4 regions of the Lysinibacillus sp. OF-1 genome follow, and region 2 is predicted to be linked to each of the others. Evidence: riboswitches for the same ligand, from Rfam matches in the RefSeq annotation. Region 2 holds a riboswitch; each other region holds the start of a gene.
What was found. A riboswitch is a leader RNA that binds a small molecule or an ion and turns the genes downstream of it on or off. The one in region 2 is predicted to bind thiamine pyrophosphate.
Positions count from the first base shown of each region.

Region 1: another riboswitch for thiamine pyrophosphate. It lies ahead of NV349_RS11505 (ABC transporter substrate-binding protein); the one in region 2 lies ahead of thiT (energy-coupled thiamine transporter ThiT).
Region 3: another riboswitch for thiamine pyrophosphate. It lies ahead of thiW (energy coupling factor transporter S component ThiW); the one in region 2 lies ahead of thiT (energy-coupled thiamine transporter ThiT).
Region 4: another riboswitch for thiamine pyrophosphate. It lies ahead of thiM (hydroxyethylthiazole kinase); the one in region 2 lies ahead of thiT (energy-coupled thiamine transporter ThiT).

Region 1 covers NZ_CP102798.1:2,374,264-2,380,071, forward strand. Annotated here, with positions in the region: gene NV349_RS11490 (ABC transporter ATP-binding protein) at 1-8, opposite strand, end outside; gene NV349_RS11495 (ABC transporter permease) at 1-756, opposite strand, end outside; gene NV349_RS11500 (thiamine-binding protein) at 756-1,046, opposite strand; gene NV349_RS11505 (ABC transporter substrate-binding protein) at 1,048-2,043, opposite strand; TPP riboswitch at 2,197-2,307, opposite strand; gene parC (DNA topoisomerase IV subunit A) at 2,427-4,865, opposite strand; gene parE (DNA topoisomerase IV subunit B) at 4,862-5,808, opposite strand, start outside.
Region 2 covers NZ_CP102798.1:4,028,242-4,034,049, forward strand. Annotated here, with positions in the region: gene NV349_RS19795 (TspO-related membrane protein) at 66-779, shown strand; gene map (type I methionyl aminopeptidase) at 813-1,568, opposite strand; gene thiT (energy-coupled thiamine transporter ThiT) at 1,730-2,290, opposite strand; TPP riboswitch at 2,427-2,534, opposite strand; gene NV349_RS19810 (magnetosome magnetite crystal formation protein family) at 2,662-2,985, shown strand; gene NV349_RS19815 (hypothetical protein) at 3,041-3,163, shown strand; gene NV349_RS19820 (AAA family ATPase) at 3,205-5,808, opposite strand, start outside.
Region 3 covers NZ_CP102798.1:878,286-884,093, reverse strand. Annotated here, with positions in the region: gene NV349_RS04060 (ABC transporter substrate-binding protein) at 1-997, shown strand, start outside; gene NV349_RS04055 (MFS transporter) at 1,226-2,422, shown strand; TPP riboswitch at 2,489-2,596, shown strand; gene thiW (energy coupling factor transporter S component ThiW) at 2,688-3,188, shown strand; gene NV349_RS04045 (VWA domain-containing protein) at 3,412-5,808, opposite strand, start outside.
Region 4 covers NZ_CP102798.1:3,483,259-3,489,066, reverse strand. Annotated here, with positions in the region: gene NV349_RS17050 (alpha/beta-type small acid-soluble spore protein) at 1-58, shown strand, start outside; gene thiE (thiamine phosphate synthase) at 129-770, opposite strand; gene thiD (bifunctional hydroxymethylpyrimidine kinase/phosphomethylpyrimidine kinase) at 760-1,584, opposite strand; gene thiM (hydroxyethylthiazole kinase) at 1,572-2,339, opposite strand; TPP riboswitch at 2,432-2,529, opposite strand; gene mbcS (acyl-CoA synthetase MbcS) at 2,720-4,321, shown strand; gene sppA (signal peptide peptidase SppA) at 4,488-5,501, shown strand; gene NV349_RS17020 (RDD family protein) at 5,514-5,808, shown strand, end outside.

The DNA.
Region 1 (5,808 bases), 1.7 Mb from region 2:
CTGAGCATGATAGCCTCTCCCCTTCACCATGAATTTTTCAAGTAAGCGAATACTGCTAAACAACAGTAAGCTTAATAAAACAATCGCAAAAATGGCTACGAATACACGATCAGTGCGGAACGAGGACTGTGCTAAGGTCATATAAACGCCTATTCCTTTTTTTGCACCAAGCCACTCCGCAATAACAGCGCCCATCACACTATACGTCGCAGCAATTTTTACACCTGAAAAAATCGTTGGGTATGCATGAGGCCATTCGAGCTTCCAAAAAGTTTGCGCCTTTGTAGCACCAACCATGGCAAAATAATGCTTTAACTCAGGTGCTGTTTGCCGAAATCCGTCCATTGCCGCAATAACAATGGGGAAAAAGCACACGAGGCAAATAATGATGAGCTTTGGTAATAAACCAAAGCCAAACCAAATAATGAGCAATGGCGCTAAGACAAGAATAGGGATATTTTGCGACATAATTAAAATCGGATAAAACAACTCCCGAATAAATGTAAATCGATGCAAGACAATCGCCACCATTAATCCACAGGCAATGCCAATGGCAAGTCCTAATAAGGCTAATTGCATCGTAGCCCAAGCATGTGGTAAAAAGGTTTGATAGGCTTTAAAAGCTTCCAACAAAATACTACTTGGTGCAGGTAATAACCAATGAGGAACTTCAGCCACATGCACAATGAGCTCCCACACGAATAAGAGGAAGGCGATAAAAATAATCGTCCTTCCCTTTTGCAAAGCTTGTTTCATTACTGGTATTTCTCCGTTAATGTATCCATTGTTATACCAGTTGGCTGATATAATATTTTCACTTGTGTAATGACATTGATAGCACCAAGCTCAATCATCTTGTCATTCATTTTTTCAATGATTTGCAGCAACGTTGACAGCTCACCTTCCATCGTCGTTTCCAACGGATGTACCTCATATTTCACACCAGCAGCATCTATCACAGCAATCGCCGCATCGACATACGGTATAACATCCTCAAATTTCTCTGTTTTTGGAATGATTTGAACACTGATTAATGAATTCGCCATCTTATTTGGCCTCCTTTTTAGGTAAGAAATCATTTGTAAAGGCTTGTTTCGCATTAAATTCGCCCTCTAACACGTTGTTGCTAGACATCCATTTTGCATAGTTTTCCCATACAGAAAACTTTTGCTCTCCCCATTGCTTGGCATCATCCTGATATTTATCGGCTAGCCATTCCTGACTTTTATGCACTAACGCTTGATCTAAATCGGGAGCCGCTTCTATTAAAATATCAGCCGCCTCACTTGGATGTGCTATGGCGTATTCATAGCCCTTCGATGCAGCCGCCACAAACGCTTGAACTAGGTCAGGATTGTCCTGGATCATTTTTTCATTTGTAGCTAGAACAGGTGTATAATAGTCCAGCTGATCACTATAATCTGTTAAGTACAGCATATTAATCTTTTCACCCCGTAGCTCAGCTTCAATACCTGTCCACGCGTAATAAATCCAAGCAAAATCAATATCCTTTTGCATCATCGTGAAAAAATCTAAATCTCCTGCATTGACGATATCTAGTTTATGAATGTCTGCCTTTTCTGTTTGCATCAATGATTGTAGGACAGCTTGCTCTAGTGGAGCCCCCCAACCGCCATAGGTTTTACCTTCGAAATCCTTTGGTGATGTAATACCTTTTGATGCAATAGAAGCAAAGCCAGATGTATTATGTTGAATAATAGCAGCAATGGAGACAAGAGGCACATCTTGCACACGAGCCTGTGTAATCCCTTCCTGATAGCTCACACCAAACTCTGCCTTGCCAGAAGCAACAAGCTGATCGGCTCCTGCCTCCCCAGGCATAATAATGTCAACATCTAAGCCCTGCTCCTCAAAATAACCGAGTTTTTTTGCGACATACAGTCCTGTATGATTTGTATTTGGTGTCCAATCTAAGACCACTGATACTTTTTTCAGCTGATCAGTAGCCTGCTTGTCCTCCTTGTCACTACAGCCCACTAACGTTAAAAGTGCAGCCACTAGAATAAATAACCATTTTTTCATGCGAAGTCCTCCTAGTTGATAATGTGAAAGTGTTCATGATTGAATGTTGTCACCAGAAAGAAAGCGTATGCGTTTGGCAAGATATTGCTTGAAAACATAAAAAAACGCCTAGGATTCCTCCCAGACGTATTGCAATCAATCTTCAAAACTTTGCTTTTTTGAATAGATGTTCCCTACGCTGGTACGAGCCAAATCAGGTTCAAAGGGTCAGCGTCTATCGGACACAATCTCAGCTAGCAACTACTAGCCCCCCTACATTCTTGTGCTATGAACTTTTCGTTGATTATTATACCCATAGTTACGCTAAAATGACAAGATGCTATTTTTGACTAACGACTGCTCTCGTAAAAAAACCCAGCACTCCTAAGAGACTGGGCTTATCATTAGCTTAGTTTCTGTTCTTTTTTAGCCGTTAAAACATGGGAAATAGCCCCATCTGTTGCAATATCCACTTTAAACGAACCGTTGGAATGGCGATCAGCACGCGTCAATGTTTGGACATCAATGAGCTCTTGTACACCTTTTTCCGTTTCAATCACTATTTGCTCCTCATTCGTTGCTTGAATAACTGCCACAATACGGTGAGGATTTGCTTTTAATTCTGTTAATACTTTTAGACCACGTTTTGCACGACTTGCCACTTCAACTTCTGCAACATTCATTTTCTTCACGGCTCCACGCTGTGTGACGATTACCACATATTGTGTAACATCAGGCTGTAGCACATTGACACCGACTAAGGCTTCTCCATCCTTTAGCGTGATGCCTTTGACACCGCCTGTTTTCACCCCTGTAACTGGTAATTCTTCCAGTGGGAAACGAATCGCATAGGCTGTATCCGTTGTTAACATCAGTTCCACATCATCTGTCACAAACGATGCAAAGATCATCGCATCGCCCGCTTTAACATTCATTGTTTTTATTGGCTTCGAATAACGCGTCACCGCATAATCTGCCAGTGGGGAGCGTTTAATTTGACCATCTTTTGTAGCTGTTAAAATATACGTATTTGGCTGTTCGAATGTTTCAAAGCCATACACTGCAATAATAGACTCATCTTCCCCTGTTGGCACAATACTTGAAATATGCTGTCCAAGATCCTTCCAGCGAATATCAGGTAGCTCATGAACAGGCTGGTAAATATAATTGCCTCGATTTGTGAACAGTAACAGATGATGCTGTGTATTTAAGGTTGCTTCATACAATAAGTAATCCGAATCCTTCATCGCAAAATCCTGACCATTGGAAGCGGCATGTGAACGTGTGGATGTACGTTTAATATAGCCATCCTTTGTCACCGTCACCACAACCTCTTCACTTGGCACAAGGACATCTAGCGTAATTTTAATTTCTTCTATTTCCTGCTCAATTTTCGAGCGACGTGGCTCTGTGAAGCGTTTCTTAATCTCTAGTAACTCTTGTTTAATGACACGTACAAGCTTGGCTTCACTTTGTAAAATTCCTTCTAGCTTCGCAATCAACTTATTTAACTCGTCTTGTTCTTGACGAAGCTCTGTAATGTCTGTATTCGTTAAACGATATAATTGTAAGCTAACGATCGCCTCGGCTTGTACCTCTGTAAAATCAAACTTCGCTTGTAAATTAAGCTTCGCATCCTTCTTATCGTTAGAAGAACGGATTGTCGCAATCACTTCATCTAAAATGGAGAGTGCTTTTATTAACCCTTCTACAATATGAGAACGATCCTTTGCCTTTTGTAAATCATAAATCGAACGGTTCGTCACCACTTCTTTTTGATGCGCAATATAGGCATCTAGCAATAATGGCAATGTCATCATCGTTGGACGACGATTATGAATAGCAATCATATTAAAATTATAAGCTACCTGTAAATCTGTTGTTTTAAATAGGTATTGTAAGATTCCTTTTCCCGGAACATCCTTTTTCAGCTCAATTACAACACGTAAGCCTGTACGGTCTGATTCATCTCGGATTTCCGCAATACCCTCTAAACGTTTATCTACACGTTGCTCATCAATTTTTTTCACAAGATTCGCTTTATTCACATCATATGGTAATTCCGTGATGACAATTTGCTCTTTGCCACCCTTGATCGGTTCTACTACGGCTTGCGCACGGACAATGATTTTACCTCGACCTGTTTCATAAGCCTTTTTGATGCCATCTACCCCTTGGATAATCCCACCTGTCGGGAAATCCGGCCCTTTAATCACAGTCATTAATTCATCTACTGTCACGTTCGGCTTGTCTAAGCGCATTAACACAGCATCTAGCACTTCATCTAGCGCATGCGGGGGAATATCTGTTGCATAGCCAGCCGAAATCCCTGTAGAGCCATTGACTAGTAAGTTTGGAAAACGTGCAGGTAAAACAGTCGGCTCCATATCTTGATCATCAAAGTTTGGTACAAACTCGACCGTTTTCTTGCCAATATCTCGTAGCATTTCACCAGCAATAGCAGACAGTCTCGCCTCTGTATAACGCATCGCAGCTGGAGGATCACCATCAACCGAACCATTGTTACCATGCATCTCAATAAGCATATGACGTGCCTTCCAGTCCTGACTCATACGTACCATTGCTTCATAAACAGAGCTATCACCGTGCGGATGGTAATTACCGATTACGTTCCCGACAGTTTTTGCGGATTTTCGAAACGGTTTATCCTGTGTATTGCCTTCTGTAAACATTGCATATAAAATACGACGCTGTACTGGTTTAAGACCGTCACGTGCATCAGGCAACGCGCGGTCTTGAATAATATATTTACTATAGCGACCAAAACGATCACCCATCACTTCTTCTAGCGGTAAATCTTGAAACTTTTCTGTACTACTCATGCTTGGTCCTCCTCTTGTTGGATGAATTCATTTTCTAAAATATTTGAATCATCCTCCATACCGAAGTCAACATTGGCTTCGATCCATTTACGACGCGGTTCTACTTTATCACCCATTAACGTCGTGACACGTCTCTCTGCACGTGCACCATCCTCGATTGTGACACGAATTAATGTCCGTGTTTCAGGGTTCATTGTCGTATCCCATAGCTGGTCAGCATTCATCTCACCAAGACCTTTATAGCGCTGCAATATGTAACCCTTTCCAACTTTCTGGATGGCCTTTTGTAAATCGTTTTCTGTCCAAGCATATTCAATCACTTCTTTTTTACCAGTACCTTTTGATACCTTATAAAGTGGTGGTAAAGCGATATAGACTTTGCCTCCTTCAATGAGTGGACGCATATAACGATAGAAGAACGTTAAGAGCAAGACTTGAATATGTGCCCCGTCCGTATCCGCATCGGTCATAATCACTACTTTATCGTAGGCTGAATCCTCCACAGCAAAATCCGTGCCAACACCTGCTCCAATCGCATGGATAATTGTTGAAATTTCTTCGTTTTTCATAATGTCCTGTAGCTTGGCTTTTTCTGTGTTGATGACCTTACCGCGCAAAGGCAAAATCGCTTGGAATGTACGATCACGACCTTGTTTGGCAGAACCACCCGCAGAATCACCCTCAACTAAATACAACTCATTCTTGGCCGCATTGCGAGACTGAGCTGGTGTTAATTTGCCTGATAGAATCGTACTACCTTTTTTGCTTTTCTTGCCATTCCGAGCGTCCTCACGCGCTTTACGAGCCGCTTCTCTTACTTGCTGCGCACGGATTGCTTTACGTACAAGAGAAGCCGATAACTCTGCATTTTCCTCTAGCACATACAAAATTTGCTCAGACACTACGCTATCTACGGCAGAACGAGCCTCACTTGTACCAAGCT
Region 2 (5,808 bases):
ATAGTGACAGTACTATACTTATTTGTCTTTTCCCTATAAAATCTAACACGAAGGGAGAGGAAAACATGCCTCGGTTTATCTTGATGACAATTTCTTATCTTGTCTCACTCATCCTAACCTTTTCATCCTTTTTCGTGAATATCAACGGTCAATCTATGCTAGAAATCGCTAATCGCTTTTCTGTAGTATTTGCACCAGTTAGTGTAAGTCATGTAATTTGGATTCTTATTTATTTTTTACTCGGTTATTGGTTAGTTATGAATATCAAAAAGACAACTATGAAACAGTCTGCGCTTTTTAGCTGCATAAATATATTGCAAGCATTGATGATATACGTATGGCATCATGAGTTATTTATTGTTTCACTTGGCATTACATTACTCTTAGTCTTGTATTTATTTATGTTGTATAATACGTACCCTCTTCATGACAAAGCAATGTCGGGTCGTATTCCTTTCTCCATTTATTTTGCATGGATGACATTTATTTTTATTACGAATATCAGTTTTACGTTAACGGCTTATGGTTGGAACGGCTTTGGTCTTAGTACGCCTCTTTGGGCAGTAATTTTGCTGACATTAGGTGGAGCACTTGCGCTACATATCCGTTTCCATCACTTTGATATTTTGTTTCCTAGTGTTTTTATTTGGGCTTATATAGGAATCGCCTTACATAATGGTTTTGATGAGCTACTTGTCACTACCGCCGCCTTCTTTTTATGTGGTGTTCTCTTTGTTGGTATTTTATTTATTAAAAAAAATCCTGCCTACCAAAAATAAATTGGTAAGCAGGATTTTTCATTTCATTGCATTCTATTCTTCGTCTAATGATGTTAGGATAATCGGTTTATCTTTTGTTACAATGACTGAATGTTCAATTTGAGCTACAAGTGATTTATCAGGTGTAATGAATGTCCAACCATCACCAGCTTCTACAATATGCTCTGCCTTCGCTGAGATAAACGGTTCAACCGCAAGCACCATACCTTCTTTCATAATTGTAGAATCCCATGCATCATAGTAATTTAAAATGTGATTCGGCTCATCATGTAAAGATTGACCTAAACCATGACCAGTTAAATTCATAATAACAGTTAAGCCATTAGCATTCGCCTCACGTTCAACTGCCTTACCAATTTGATTTAATTTAGACCCAGCCTTTACCTTTGTCATTGCTCGATCAAAGGCGCTTTTGGCAACGCGACATAGCTTTTCTTTGTCCTCATAGCCATCACCAACCACAAATGAAATACCAGTGTCAGCAAAGTAGCCATTTAATGAACCAGAAACATCGATATTTACAATATCCCCTTCTTGAATAACACGTTTTCCGGGGATACCATGCGCCACTTCTTCATTGACACTAATACATGTATACCCTGGGAAATCATATTCTCCCTTTGGACCAGATATCGCGCCAGCCTCTGCAAACATACGGCCAGCAATTTCATCTAGCTCCAATGTTGTAACACCTGGTTTTGTGGCAGCTTTCATCGCTTCACGAATTTCAGCACAAATGCGTCCTATTTTTTTAAAAGCTTCAATCTCTTCTTGCGTTTTTACAATCATGTATAACGTCCCTTTCATCTAATATCTATACTTTAATATAACATAACTTGTTATGCGTATAACGATAAACGCTTTAAATATTGTATGCTTCCTTACTTTGCGAAGTGCGCAAAGAGTTATTTGCGACAAAAAAGCCCCTTCACAAATGTGAGGGGCATGTTTTATGCTTTTCTTTGCATTAATTGTGGAGCAGCTGTGAATAAAAGAACGCCTACAATTGCCGTTAAAATAGTTGCTGGTAGCATATATGTACCATTATAGATGATGGAATAGATCCATGCATTTTGATCGCCAGCATATTCTGCAAAAAATACAGCGCCAGCCATCGTGTGGGCTGCATATCGTAAAAAGCCCGCAAGCACCGTACCTAATATAATGTAAAGTGCCATTTTTGTTTTGTTGGCATTTTTGGCAGCCGCCAACACGGGTCCACGCACAACCGCCGCTAATCCTACAACTGTGAAAGCAACACCATAATCAAGGAATCCTTGTAGCCAGTGCACAATCGTAGCACCAAACATGGTTTGCATTACACCTACGAGTAATCCAGTTGTTAGCCCAGCTACTAAGCCCCAGCGAAATGCTATTAACATAATAGGTACCATGACTAGACTAACAGAACCACCTTGTGCCCATACTTTAAAGGAAACCTGATCAAGCACAAGAGCGATTGCTGCAAATATCGCAATCTCCACAAGCATTAATAGTCTTTTTTTGTCCATATATATTCTCTCCTTTGTTCCGATGTAGGATACAAGAGCAGGAATAGAAATGCGCTGATATGTCTCTTTCTGACACCTTTTTATTCCCTCAAGAATGAAAAAACGATGCCAGGACAGAGCCTCACATCGTACTAGTGTCGGTTTCTATCCACATCCCTACGCAAGCGTTAACTTACAGGTTCAAAGAGTCAAGGCATTACGTGCCCAGTCTCAGCTGACATCATCAGCTCCCCTTGTGGTCGTTACATCTGAATTTATTTGAACATTCTCATTGTACGCAAAGGATAGAAGGATTACAACCTCTTCCATATATTATTTTTTTGAAACTTTGCTGTTTTTCATGCGTAAATATTAAAAAAGGAGGTACAACTATGGAGAACCAAAAAATTTTATCTGCCTTTAGTTATTTAAGTATTTTCTTCGCCCCTTTTATCGTCCCATTAATTGTGTACATTATTACGAAAGATAGTGACGTAAAAAGACATTCAATTCGTGCACTTATCTCTCATTTAATTCCTTTTGTTTTCGGCATTCTGTTCTTTATTGTCTTTGTTTTTTCTACATTTAATTTGGATCCAACGTCCGGCAATAATAAGATGTTGATTATTTGGTTCGTTTCGTTTGCCATTTATGCCATCGTCTCACTAGGAATTGTAATATGGAATATTATTCAAGCTGTTCGTGTTATTCGTTAATGTTTCATTTTTAAGCGAAACAGGTAGTAGTAATTGTAAAAGGAGCTGTTTTTGAATGAAAGTATCAAATGTTGTGAAAACCGCCGTAAAATTAGCACCTATTGTTATTCCTATCGTGAAAAAAGTAATGGCTGCAAAAAAAGGGACAACACCTACAGCCACCCCTCGAAAAAAATAAACAGCAGGCGTATTCCCTTGTTTTGGAAATACGCCTTTTATTTATTTCACTTCAAAGTGGGTTTGACTATGTCCATTCAATGTTTTTTCTACATGTAAGACCGCTGGCATCGCCGATTTTAATTCAGGCACATGAGAAATCACGCCAATCATACGACCAGAATCCTGTAAAGCAATTAATGTATCAATTGCTTTATTCAAAGATTCCTCATCAAGCGAGCCAAAGCCCTCATCAATAAACATGGTTTCAATATGAATATTCCCTTGGAAGCTTTGAATGACATCTGCCATTCCTAAAGCAAGACTTAAGGAAGCATTAAATTTTTCGCCACCGGATAATGTTTTCACATCACGTAATTGATCCGTATAGGCATCATATACATCAAGCCCAAGCCCACTTTGCTTCGCATGCTTTTCTAGTCTATCAGAACGTCTAAGCTCAAATTGACCATTTGATAAGTGATAAAGACGAATATTAGCGGCATCGGTAATTTGGTCTAAGTAATTAATTTGAATGTATCGCTCAAAGGACAGCTTTTTCGAATTTTGTCCGTTTAATAATCCATAGAGTTCCTTTACTCGACCAGCTTCTTGTTCAAGTAACTGAAGCTCTCTCGCTGTTTCTTCCACTTTTTTTATAAAGCCCTGGCATGCTTGTGCAAAACCATTCATCTGTTGCAAACGTTTAAATGCTTCCTCATACGCTGTACGAAGTTGTTCTACTTTTGCTTCCATCACCACTAAATCTTGCTTCTCTTTCCCTTGAAGATACATAGCCCCTTCAGTTATTTGGATTTTCAGGGTATGTACCTGTAAAGCATAGTCACTGCATACTTTGCGAAGCGCCTCCAATTGGCTCGCACTCCGTTTGGCAGCTGCGTATTCCTCATAGCTGTCAAAGCCGATTTCCTGCATGCTTGCTGAAAATTGCTGCCGCTTTTCATTCATTTTGAGTTGTAATTCCTCAAAAGATTGTTTGGCGATTTCTACAGTTAGTTTTGCATTACTTGTCGCTTCTTTTACGACATGCAAATTTTCTTGACTCTCTTGCCATGTTTTTTGCAAATCCATTTTCTGTTTACTAACATCCGTAAGTTGTTGCTTTAATTGCTGTAATGTTGGTAAATTGGCTGGCATCTGCTTGAGCTGTTCTTCTACAACCGCTTGTAATCTTGTCCATTCTTTCATGTGCTCAGCTAAATATTGCTCTAATTCCATCTGTTTATTTCTAAGCTGCTCTATTCTATCACGTTGATGCTTTAGCTTTAATCGCATATCTGCTAGTTGATGATGGACAACTTTTAAGCTCGCAATCTCTTGCTCCGTCTTGTGTAAAGTAGCGATGAGCTGTGCTTGGTCTTCTTGTTTAATATGCTGTGCTTCTAGCTGCTGATATGTATCTTGAAGAAGCTGTTGCGTAGATGACAAAAGTGCTGCCTTCTCTAGATACATACGCTCGTCTGAAGAAGCCTTCACTCTTAACGTTTCCACTTGAGCAAGTTCAATAACTTCCAGTTGCTCTTTATGTGTTTTCTCGTGAGTCATACTGCCACAAACAGGGCAGGGCTCCCCTTCCTTTAGCTGTTCCGCTAAAATACTAGCCTGACTTGTCAGCCACCGTTGCTGCAATAATAGAAGGGCCTTTTTACTTTCTTGATAGTGAATGTCTGAGGCAGCTACGTCCTGCTGTGCTAACTCTACGGCACTTTTATATTTCTCAGCTTGTTTGACTAAAGCTACCTGTTCGCGTAGTTTCGGTAACTGTTCTAAGTAGCTTTCATATGGCTCAACCTGTTTTTCATAGCCTTCCATCGTTTGAGAAAATTGCTGCAATTGCTCTTGTTCTTTTTCCAATAACGTCAGGTTATCAGCCACCGCCATTTTTGCTGTTTCAACATATTGCTCAGCTATTTGCAGCTGCTGCACGTTGTTTTCATAGGCCTCGAATTTAGGTAATGACGCTAATAATTGCAATTCCTGCTGCAAAATTTGTTGACGCTCAGGCTCTTTCGCCTCTTCTACCCTATATTTTTCTTGGGCTCGCTGCAGTTGCTCTTCTGTTTGCTGATGCTTAACTTGTGCTTGCTGAAAAGCTTGTTCCTTTACATTAAGTTCAGCACGTAAATCAATGCATTGTTGTTCAAGTAGCATAAGTCGCTCTGCTTGTTCTGCTAAAACAATCTCCTGCTCCTTCGCTCTGTATACGTCTTGCTCTTGTAACAGCATTTGTAGTCGCTGCTGTCGATTCGCTTGCTCATCAAATTGCTCATTCAGTGTTTTAGCTAATCGATAATATTCTTGTTCTTTTTGATGAAGGCTATAAGCTTCTTCATATTGTAGCTGTTCATCCTCAATACATTTTGTATAGTAAATAATCTCCTCATCAAGTGCCTGCTTTAGTTGATGTAAATTTTCCGTTTTGTCAGCAATTAATGTGAATAACGCTGATGAACGTTGTGGTAAGACACCGTCAATTTGACCAAGTAAATGTTCTTTTAATTGTTTGGCACGTTGTAGATCACTCTCTGCCTCTTTTCGTTTAGCATCAAGCTTTTTCGTCATGACACCAAAGCGGTCTGTTTTAAAGATTTTCCGCAAAATAACTTCTTTGTTTGTAGAATCTGAGGTTAATAGCTTGCGAAATTC
Region 3 (5,808 bases), 1.6 Mb from region 2:
TGCAGGCGGCGGTAAAAGTGGAAAAGACACGTTGACAATCTTTAACTGGGGAGAATATATTGATCCTGACTTGTTAAAACAATTTGAAAAAGAAACAGGCATTCATGTCATCTACGAGACATTTGATTCCAATGAAGCGATGATGACCAAAATTCAACAAGGTGGAACAGCGTATGATATTGCCGTTCCATCTGAGTATATGATAGAAAAAATGAAGGAAGAAAATTTATTGATTCCTTTAGATAAAACAAAAATCCCTAATTTTAAAAATATCGATCCTTACTTTTTAGATTTACCATTCGATGATGACAATAAATATTCAGTCCCTTATTTCTGGGGAACAGTAGGCATTGTCTACAATCCAAGCCTTGTGGGAGATTTAGATTTCTCTTCTTGGGACGATTTATGGGACCCATCCTTAAAACGAAAAGTCTTTTTAGTAGATGGTGCTCGTGAAGTCATTGGAATGGGCTTAAACAGTCTCGGATATTCCTTGAACTCACTAGACAATCAGGAACTACGTAAGGCTACTGATAAATTAATCACACTTGCACCAAATGTAAAAGCCATCATTGGAGATGAAATTACACCATTAATGATCAACAATGAGGCCACTGTAGCCCTTACTTGGTCTGGGCAAGCAGCAGATATGATGTATGAAAATGAGGAGCTAGACTTTGCTGTACCTGAGGAAGGCTCGAATTTATGGTTCGATAATATGGTCATCCCTAAAACATCGAAAAATATCGACGGTGCCCATGCCTTTATCAATTTCATGCTAAGTGCTGAATCGGGTGCACAAAATGCCGATTATGTAGGCTACTCTACGCCTAATATCGCTGCTATGGACTTAATGGATGAAGAAGTTGTTTCTGATGAACGCTACTATCCTTCTGAAGAACAACGCGATACATTAGAAGTTTACAAAAATTTAGGACCAGACTATTTAGGGAAATATAATGAATTGTTTTTAGAATTTAAAATGAGTATTCGTTAAAGCATATAAAGGTCTATCGATGAATTTTTATTTTGTCGATAGACCTTTTTCTATTATCTTCCTGCTTCTGGCAGCACCTCACCTATTGTCTGTTTATTCTTTTCTACATCGTGGATTGGTATTGCTGCACTAGCAGGTATGTTTCATTTCAGACTTTCAACCGATATGATGATAGGATATCTTATGATAGACTTTAGTATATTTGATTATAAAAAGGGGGTTCATTCGATGACCCAGCAGAAGTCCAATAAGGCGGCTTTATATATTTTAATGTTTAATATGTTTATCGCAATGGGGAGTATTGGAATTATTATTCCTGTCATGCCAGAGTATTTAAAAATATTCGGTGCAGCAGGACAAGTTCTAGGTATGCTAATTGCAACGTTCGCCTTAGCTCAATTCGTATTTTCTCCAATTGCTGGGAATCTTTCGGATCAGTATGGTCGGAAAAATTTAATTATTTTCGGTCTTATTGTGACAGGTCTTGCACAAATCGGTTTTGGCCTAGCCACAGACGTCTGGATGCTATTTTTAGCACGCTTTTTAGGCGGTCTAGGTTCCGCATTTGTTGCACCTCCTATTATGGCATTTGTAGCTGACGTTACTACCTACGAGGAACGTGGAAAAGGTATGAGTATGTTGGGTGCTGCTATGTCACTTGGCTTTATGATAGGGCCAGGAATAGGTGGTTTCTTAGCAAAGGTTAGTTTACATTTTCCATTTTTCACGGCAGGAGTTGCTGCCATACTAGCATCTGTTTTATCTTATTTTTTATTACCATCTACTAAACCAAACACTTCACATGACAAGCAAAAGCAAGAAAATCTGGCGAAGCAAATGGCTCGTTCCATACATATGCCTTATTTCGTTATGCTCATTATCATGCTCGTGTTCTCGTTCGGAATTGCCAACTTCCAAACAACCTTGTCATTATTTGTGACAGAAAAGTTTAATTACACACCCGTAGATATTGCGATTATTTTAGTTGTCGGTGGTGCTTTTGGGGTAGTTGTACAAATGTTTGTGATTACACCACTTTTTAATCGCTTTGGTGAAATGAAAGTTGTGTTAGTCAATTTATTTATTGCATCTGTTGCTATTTTCTTAATATTGTTTGTATCTGGCTTCGCTCTTATATTAGTTGTAGCAACTATTTTCTCTACAGCAACAACACTAATTCGTCCTGCTGTAAATACACTAATTTCAAAGCTTGCAGAGAAAGAACAAGGGTTTGCTGCGGGCTTGAATAATGCTTACATGAGCCTTGGCAATATGATTGGACCAGCCTTAGCAGGTTTACTATTTGACTGGAATATGAACAGTCCATATATTTTCGGATCTATCATATTATTAGCCTGCTTCTTCCTTGCACTCATCTGGACATTGAAAAAAGCACCTCATCTAATGCATCCTGATACGAAATAGTCAGAAAAATCATTGACTATTTTTAACATTATGTTACAGTAATGTTGGTTAATAAAATTGAATGATATTTACCACTAGGGGAGCCTTTAAAAGGCTGAGACGTATATGATGATGTACGGACCCTTTGAACCTGATCTAGTTCATACTAGCGGAGGGAAGTGGCGCTACTTGCTATTGTCATTGTCTATGCAAGGCCGCTTCCTATTGTTTAAAGGAAGCGGCCTTTTAATTTCCCTCATGATTTTATTCAAGAGGAGTGAACCTTATGTCAATTCGTAAAATGACAATCATGGCTTTATTAGTAGCGATTGCTGTAGCAGGATCTACCTTTGTATCCATACCAACAGGCATCGCACGTGCCTACCCCATTCAGCATGCTGTTAACGTAATAGGAGCTATTATACTAGGACCCGTGCCAACAGTTCTAGTTGCCTTTGTGACAGCCATCATTCGTATCTTTACTGGTACAGGCTCTCTTTTAGCGATTCCTGGTAGTATTATTGGTGCATTGTGTGCGGCCCTTGCCTACAAATACAGTAGAAAACCATGGCTAGCAGGATTCGGCGAAGTTTTTGGCACTGGTATTTTAGCTTCACTTATTGCCGTACCCTATGCAAAATTGCTTATGGAGACATCCGTAGCTGCATTATTCTTCATGCCAGCCTTTTTAACATCAAGTACCATCGGGGCCATCTTAGGTGTTATGGTAGCTAGTACTTTGCGAAAATCGGTACTAGTAAAGAGTTTTAATTCTTCGCTTTATTGAGTGGTGCTGAGTGCTTTTTGATTTTGGAAATTCTTTAAGATGTGCGAGAAGATTCCTTTTCTAGTCTTTGAGCGGGGTTCGTTTCTTTATGAGCGTCTCTCTCCCCTGAGAAGCACTTTTCGAAGGCTGCACTTTGTCAATCACCTTTGCACCATTTTTTAAAACCTCAAAGCATTCAAAAAAGCAGTGCAAAATGGAATGATTTTGCACTGCCTTCACTCTATTATGATCGTTTTTTCATACCCTTTAATAGCTGGGCTACGTTCGTATCTTCTGCTTGTACAGGTTTCTCCTCAATTGGCTGCTCTTTTTTATTCGTTTTTGTTAAGAAACTCCACCCAAAACGTCTTATGGTAATATCCATAAAGAATAGAAGCATACTTGCTAAAAGAAGCCATGTAGCAATGTTTTGTCGATCCGCTCCTTTGGTTGTAAAGTCACGGAACACATCTTGTGGTTCTTTTAAAACGGCTCCCCCTGTTTGATTTGTTAACTCTTCAATCAGTTTTTCATTAACAGGGAGCAGTTCATACTCAGCACTATAAGGAACACTTAGACCTGCCTGATAAATGGCCTGCTGCTCATCCGCTATACGGAAGAAAATCAATCCAGGTTCGGCCTGTACAACAGCTCGAACTTGGGAGGCTGAAATGGTTTCTAACTGTGTTTCTAACTCCTCCCCTGCTTCATTAACCGCTACAATGTCTAAAAATGCGGCTTCATTTGTAGGGTCTGTAATCATAAAGGAGCCATCAGCTTCTAATCTCACATCATAGGCAACATCATTATAGCTTGGCAACATTTGTGAAATAAGCGTCTGCCAAAATGTTCCCCAGTCCTGCCATCTTGCCCAATCTCCTGTCCATTTACCCGTTGAATCGGATGTAAAAGCAAATGTTTTACCGAGTCCATATTGCCATTGTGCTAACACAGGATCTTCCTTCTCACTTTCTGCAATTACGGTTGTCCCTTGCTTAGCTGTCGTTCCAATATAAGCATTCATTTGAGGGACGCCATTGGCAAATAGCGAATTCCATCCTGCGGCATTATAAATTGCTGGATAAAACGGATTATCCTCAATATAGGTGCGAGAAATCATAGCTGTTTCACGAGATAAAATAGAAGGAATGGTTTGTTCATCAATGACATCATAGAACCGTCCACTACCCATATCACTAAGTGCTTCGAGTAAGTTAGCATCAGCATCTTGTCCAATCGCTACTGTTGATAAAGTGATACCATTTTCTTTTCCCTCAGCAATTAAATCCTCATAATTCCCAGACTGTGATTGCCCATCGGTTAAAAGAATAATATGTTTACGTTGAAGCTTTAAATCGGCGAGATTTTCATAGGCTTTAGCTAATGAACTATAGATTTCTGTTCCGCCTCCTGGTGTTACTGATAGAATGGTATCCACTGCCTCTTCTTTACTTTTAAGAGGCGCGGTTTCTATAATTTCCCAAGGACGATCATCGAAGGCGATAAAGCCTAATGTATCCTCATCTCGTAGCATTTCAACAGAACGTGCCGCTGCTTCCTTAGCTAGCTCTAGCTTCGAGCCATGCATACTGCCAGAACGATCCAGCACTATGACTAGCCCTAATGAAGGTAATTGCTCCTTGCCCTTAATTTCCATCTCCACAGGCAATAACGTTTCAATTGGCGTTTTAAAATAGCCTCCTAAACCAAAACTATTTTCTCCACCAACCATCGTGAAACCAACCCCAAAGTTTTTGACTGCTTGCTCAATCACACTCATTTTCGCCTCACCAACTAAATGACCAGGCACATTGTCAAAAATGATCGCATTATATTGTAAATAGCTGGACAGTTCATTTGGTAGGCTTTTAGGATCGACAACATCATAGGCAATGGATTGACTACCAAGTGCTGCCGCGATAGGTGAAGCTGTTTCATAGCCATTGACGATGAGTAAATGGGGTTCACTTTGTACCATTGTGACACTTGTTAATTTATTGTTTTCAAAAATAGCATCCTGCCCAACTTGAATAACTGCTTCGTATTTTACAAGTCCTTCAGCTGTTGCTGCGTGTTTATAGGTAAACACATTTGTACCTTCCGTCAGCTCAACTGCCTCGCGATGAATTAGTTCATCATTTTCATATAATAACAGCTCCCCTTGCCCTGCTGCTGTTGCATGAATTTCTGTTACTAATTGTTGCTGCTCTCCTACATAAGCAACCTGAGGAGAGACAAAGCTTTTGAGCGACACATCATGGACAACTGGTAGACTAAAAGGTACAACGTCCACACTAATATTGGCACCTTTCAATCTGGAGACAAATTCTAAAGCATCTCCTTTTGTCTCATTACCATCTGTTAATAATACAAGGCGAGTCGCTTTTTTTGGATCAACTATGCCTGTTGCAAGCTGTAGACTTTGTTCAATATTCGTTTGATCTGTTGCTTTGATTTCTGTAAGCTTCGGTACATCCTTTAATTCTTTAGACAAAATGGCTTCTGTTTGTAAAGTGGAAGAAAAAGAATAGATCCCTGCAAGTTGGGGTTCTTTTTTAGATTGTAGGCTCTCCTGTATAAACTGAGCCATCTCATCTTCTGTACCATTCATAGACGCAGATCGGTCTAGTAAATACACGAT
Region 4 (5,808 bases), 540 kb from region 2:
TAAACGTCTTGTACAAATGGCAGAATCTCAATTAAAAGGTATGCCAAACAACCAATAAATGCTGACTAAGCATTTATAAACTTAAAACCAGTGACCGTAAAAGGCACTGGTTTTAGTTTGTTTATAGATCATTTTTTTATGCGAGATAATGACGTAAATGTAGATACAGTGTGTGCAATGTCTTGACTTTCACAGATAGCAGAAATAACGGCAACACCATCAGCACCTGCTTGAAAAACAGAATGTGCATTTGTACAAGTAATCCCACCAATCGCTACAATCGGTAATTCAGGATAAAGATGATAAGCTTGCTGTAAAAAATTTGTACCGCATGGTGGTTGTGCATCACTTTTAGATGTTGTTGCAAAGATTGGACCAATTCCTACATAATCAGCATGATGGTCTATAGCTGTTTGTAATTCTTCCTGTGAATGTACAGAAACACCAAGTATCATGTTCCCGATTTTTTTACGTGCTATTTCAACATCTAAATCATCTTGTCCAATATGAACGCCATCGGCACCAATTCGCAAAGCGAGCTCTATATCATCGTTAACGATAAACGGTACATTATACTGCTGACAAAGTTTTTGACATTGGCGTGCAAATTGTTCATAGGCTAATCCAGTTAAGGCAAGAGACCCTTTCTCGCGAAATTGAAACATCGTAATGCCAGCTTGCAATGCCTTTTCGAGGAGATGGATGGGATTTTGTTGAAAAACATTGCCTGTCCCCATAATAAAATAAAGCTGTAAATCCTCACGTTTCATGAATAATTACCTCACAGGCTTCCTTATGCTGTTGATAAGCGAAATGATTTGTAGGTCCGTGCCCGTTGCCGATGGCTAAATCATGCATAATCGCTAATTGAATAAATTTTTTAGCTTCGATAATAGCCTCTTCCATCGCTAAACCTCGTCCAAGAAAAGCAGTGAGTGCTGCTGAAAATGTACAGCCAGTACCATGTGTATTTTTGGTTTGGATTCGTGGAGACTGCATCGAAAAAGATTGTCCATTTTTGAAAAATACATAATCAATGGCATAAAGTGGTTCTGCTAAATGCCCACCCTTTACAATGACGCATTGTACACCTAGCTGTAAAAAGCTTTGAGCCACTTGTTTCATATCCTCAAAATGGCGAATGGTTCTCCCCGTGAGAGCCTCTGCTTCGGGTATATTTGGCGTAACAATCGTAGCTAGTGGTAGTAAAGATGAGCGTAACGCCTCAATAGCTTCTTGCTGTAATAAGCTTTCTCCACCTTTTGCAATCATCACGGGATCCACAATTAGTGGTATGTTTAATTCACCGATCATGCGTGCGATGGCTTGGATAATACCAGAGGAATAAAGCATGCCTGTTTTCATTGCAGCAATCGGAAAATCTTCGACTAACGCTTGAAATTGTTTTTCCACAAACGAAATGTCAATGGGGAAAACACCTGTCACGCCTGTTGTATTTTGTGCAGTTAAAGCTGTAATAACGGAAGTGCCGAACACCTCTAATTCCTGAAATGTTTTTAAATCAGCCTGTATACCAGCACCGCCACCACTATCTGATCCAGCAATCGTCGTTACAATATGCATGATGCTTCACCATCCTTTGATAAACGATGTATAGCATTAAGCAAAGCTATTTGAAAATCACCGATATCTGCAGTGAATGCAGAAGCTAGTACTGCTGCCTTTTTATAGTAAGTGAGTGTTTCTGCTAATTGGTTGTATGGCTTGTTACCTGCGACATAGGCAGCACCACAAAGCGCACTAAGTAAACAGCCAGTACCAGTGACCTCTGTCATTTGTGGGTGGCCACCAGCTATCCACTGGCTATGCTCACCATTTGTTATAAGATCACGTTCACCTGTTACAATAACGATACAATTATATCGTTGTGCCACTAGTAATGCTTCCGTCTCCAGTGACATGGAGCCATGACCACTATCTACACCTTTCTGTTGCCAATCTACATTGGCTATAGCCGCAAGCTCACCGATATTACAGCGAATTACGGCAAATTGTATGTTTTCAAGTAAGTATTGAACGGTTTCCTTGCGATAAGTTGTAGCCCCTGCCCCAACTGGATCTAATATAACTGGAATGCCAAGTGCATTAGCTTTTTTTCCTGCTAACAGCATGGCGTTTTTGGTGCGAGTATTGAGTGTCCCGATATTAATTAATAATGCTTGTGCCATTGCTACCATTTCCTCAACCTCTTGGCTATCGTCAGCCATAACGGGCGAAGCACCTAATGCTAATAAACCATTTGCTTGGAAATTTGCCACCACATAGTTTGTGATGCAATGAATAAGTGGTTGCTGTTGACGAATTGTTTGAAATATCATTTTAATTTTAGTCCTCCTTTGTGGATGGACGTAAGCATGCAAAAAGGCTCTTTTTATGTGAAAATACACGAAAAAGAGCCTTTCATCTGAAAAAATCGATGTCTGTTGCTCCCTACGTCAGTATTAACTAACAGGTTCAAAGGGTCAGGTTTTACCTTCTCAACTCTTTCGAGTCCCCCTGCAATTTTGCTTTTAGTTGACCAAAATGTACCATACTTTTCATTTGTGTTCAATAGCTAGTTTTCCTATCGACAAAACGTGACTGATGCCATATAGCTAGGTATGATAGTTGTCATGACTTTACCTAAATTAAGCGCAAACCATTGAAAATACTGAAAAAGGAGTTTTATAATGTGTCATAGCAAAAGGGGGCATCTGCCATGAAAAGACAAGATTTAGTTGCACCAGAATGGTATAACATAACAGAGGAAATTGAAAAATATGCTCAGGATGCAACGAAAAATGCTTTAATTATTTATGAAGAAAATCAAGCTGTACAATTTATTACATATGCACATTTGATGGAAAAAGCGAATCAAGCAGCACATGTTTTCACCTTACAAGGTTTAACGAAGGGTGATGTGATTTTAGTGATGGTACCACGCTCAGTGGAAGCATATATTGTTTATATTGCAGCATTAAAAGCAGGTTTAACCATCATTCCAAGCTCAGAAATGTTAAGAACAAAAGATATTGAGTATCGCATTCATCACGCCAATGCTAAAGGGGTTGTTGCCTATGAGCCCTATATTGAACAATTTGATGAAGTTGGAAATTTACAGGGCATACAGCAATTTGTCATAGGGAAAGCACATGAGCCTTGGCAGCCTTTACTAGAAAAAATGCACCATCAACCTACAACTTACATAAATCCGACCCCGACAAAAAGTACTGATAATGCATTTTTAGCCTATACAAGCGGCACAACAGGTAACCCAAAGGCAGCGGTACATACACACAGCTGGGGCTATGCTCATTTACGAACAACAGCACCACATTGGTTAGGTGTACAAGAAAATGATATTGTTTGGGCAACAGCAGCACCTGGATGGCAAAAATGGATATGGAGTCCCTTTCTCGCTACATTAGGCAGTGGTGCTACTGCATTTGTTTACAAAGGTAAATTTGATGCTGCTTCCTATTTGGCAATGCTTGAAAAATTCAAAATCAATGTATTATGCTGTACACCAACTGAATATCGTTTTATGGCATCACTTGAAAATTTACACGCATATGATTTACATGCAATTCGCCAAGCTGTATCAGCAGGTGAACCGTTAAATAGTGAGGTTATCAACGTATTTTCAGAAACATTCCATTTACAAGTGCGAGATGGCTATGGTCAAACGGAAAATACATTACTTGTTGGTACAATGGTAGGGATGGAGGCGCGAGTTGGCTCAATGGGAAAACCTACTCCTGGCAACACCGTTAATATTATTAACGATTTCGGCAATCCTGTTGCAGTGGGAGAGGTGGGTGATATTGCTGTTCATCGTGAAACACCAGCTCTCTTTAAAAAATATTTAAATGATCCTGAACGTACAAATTTACAATTCCGTGGTGATTGGTATATAACAGGAGATCGTGCCTACAAAGATGAAGATGGCTACTTTTGGTTTGAGGGTCGAGGAGATGATGTCATTATCTCCTCGGGTTATACAATTGGTCCCTTTGAAGTAGAGGATGCTTTGATGAAGCATCCAACTGTGAAAGAAGCTGCTGTCATTGCCAGTCCAGATAAAGTTCGAGGAAATATTGTAAAGGCATTTATTGTTCTTCGTAATGGTGAAATTGGTGATGAAACACTTATTCAAACACTTCAAAGTCATGTGAAATCATTGACTGCCCCATATAAATATCCACGTGCTATTGAATTTGTCGAAGAGCTACCCAAAACATCCTCTGGAAAAATTCGACGAGTTGAATTACGACAGCAAGAAACAAAGCAATGCCATTCATCATCATTTCCTAGGAAATAATGTCGAAAATCAAAGTTCATGCAAAGGTATGGACTTTGATTTTTTTTATTTTTTTAGGTAAGGTAATATGAGGAAATAAATAGCAACAAGCTTTTTGCATATTATTGCAAAAAAATGAAACAAATAAGCAAGTCATTCGTATTACGTGTTGAGGAGGCGGAAAGACATGAATGTAAAAAGGTGGGTTGCTTTAGTAGTCGCAGGTGTTCTTTTACTATTTTCATTAGGAATTAACACCATTTTTGCCCTATTTAAAGCAGATTTCCTAGGTAATTTTGATAGTTTGATGGCTGGGAATAATTTAGATGTATATGAAAATGTCATTGAAGGGGACAATTTTGATAAGCGAATTGCTTATTTAAAGGTAGATGGAGCGATTCAAGATATCGGCTCAAGTACATTATGGCAACCAGTTGCCTATGATCATACATTTTTCTTAGAGCAATTGGATAATATTTTGTATGATGATTCGATACAGGGCGTTGTTTTAAGCGTCAATTCACCAGGTGGTGGTGTGAAAGAATCTGCAGAAATCTATAAAAAGCTGCTAAAAATTAAAGAAGAACGACAAATTCCAATTTATGTATCGATGGATTCGATGGCAGCATCAGGTGGTTATTATATTTCAGCACCTGCAGATAAAATCTTTGCCCATCGTGATACAATAACAGGCTCAATTGGCGTCATTATGCAATCCATTAACTACCAAGCATTGGCTGAAAAAGTAGGTGTTAAATTTGAAACGTTTAAATCAGGGGAGCATAAGGATATGCTAAGCCCAATGCGTGAAGTGACACCAGAAGAACGTGCAATGATGCAGGATATGATTAATGAAACGTATGAAGAATTTGTAGACATTGTAGAGCAGGGACGTAATATGTCTGAAGCAGAAGTGAAGAAGGTTGCAGATGGTCGTATTCTTGGTGGCACAAAAGCGCTTGAAGCAGGTTTAATCGATGAAATTGGTGATGAAGAAGCAGCCATCGCTGCTCTACGTGCAGATTATGGACTGGAAGATGCTGCTTTATTTGAGTATGCGTACGATATGGGAGGCTGGCAATCATACGTTGGGATGAAAATTGGCTCCATGTTTGGTCCATCTGCAGAAGAAAAAATGCTAATGAAAATTATGACCGACTACAGTGCACCGAAAATGATGTATTTATACGGGGAATACTAAGGAGGGAGTACAATGACAAACAATGAATTTGTTATGCAAGGTTCACCCTCTATGGAAAATGGCTTTCTTATGAACGCTCCAGATGAGTCAGTAAAGCATAAAAACTATGCTTTAAAAACGGCTGGTTTTTGGATTCGGTTTTGGGCATTTTTATTAGATGGATTCATTATTTCTGCTGTAGTTGGAATACTTATCAATCCTATCTTTTATCTAATGGATTGGTCCTTATCAGAATCTGTTTGGTATGCACCGATTTCAATCATCACAGCGATCCTCTATTATAGCTATTTTGTACTGATGACAAAGT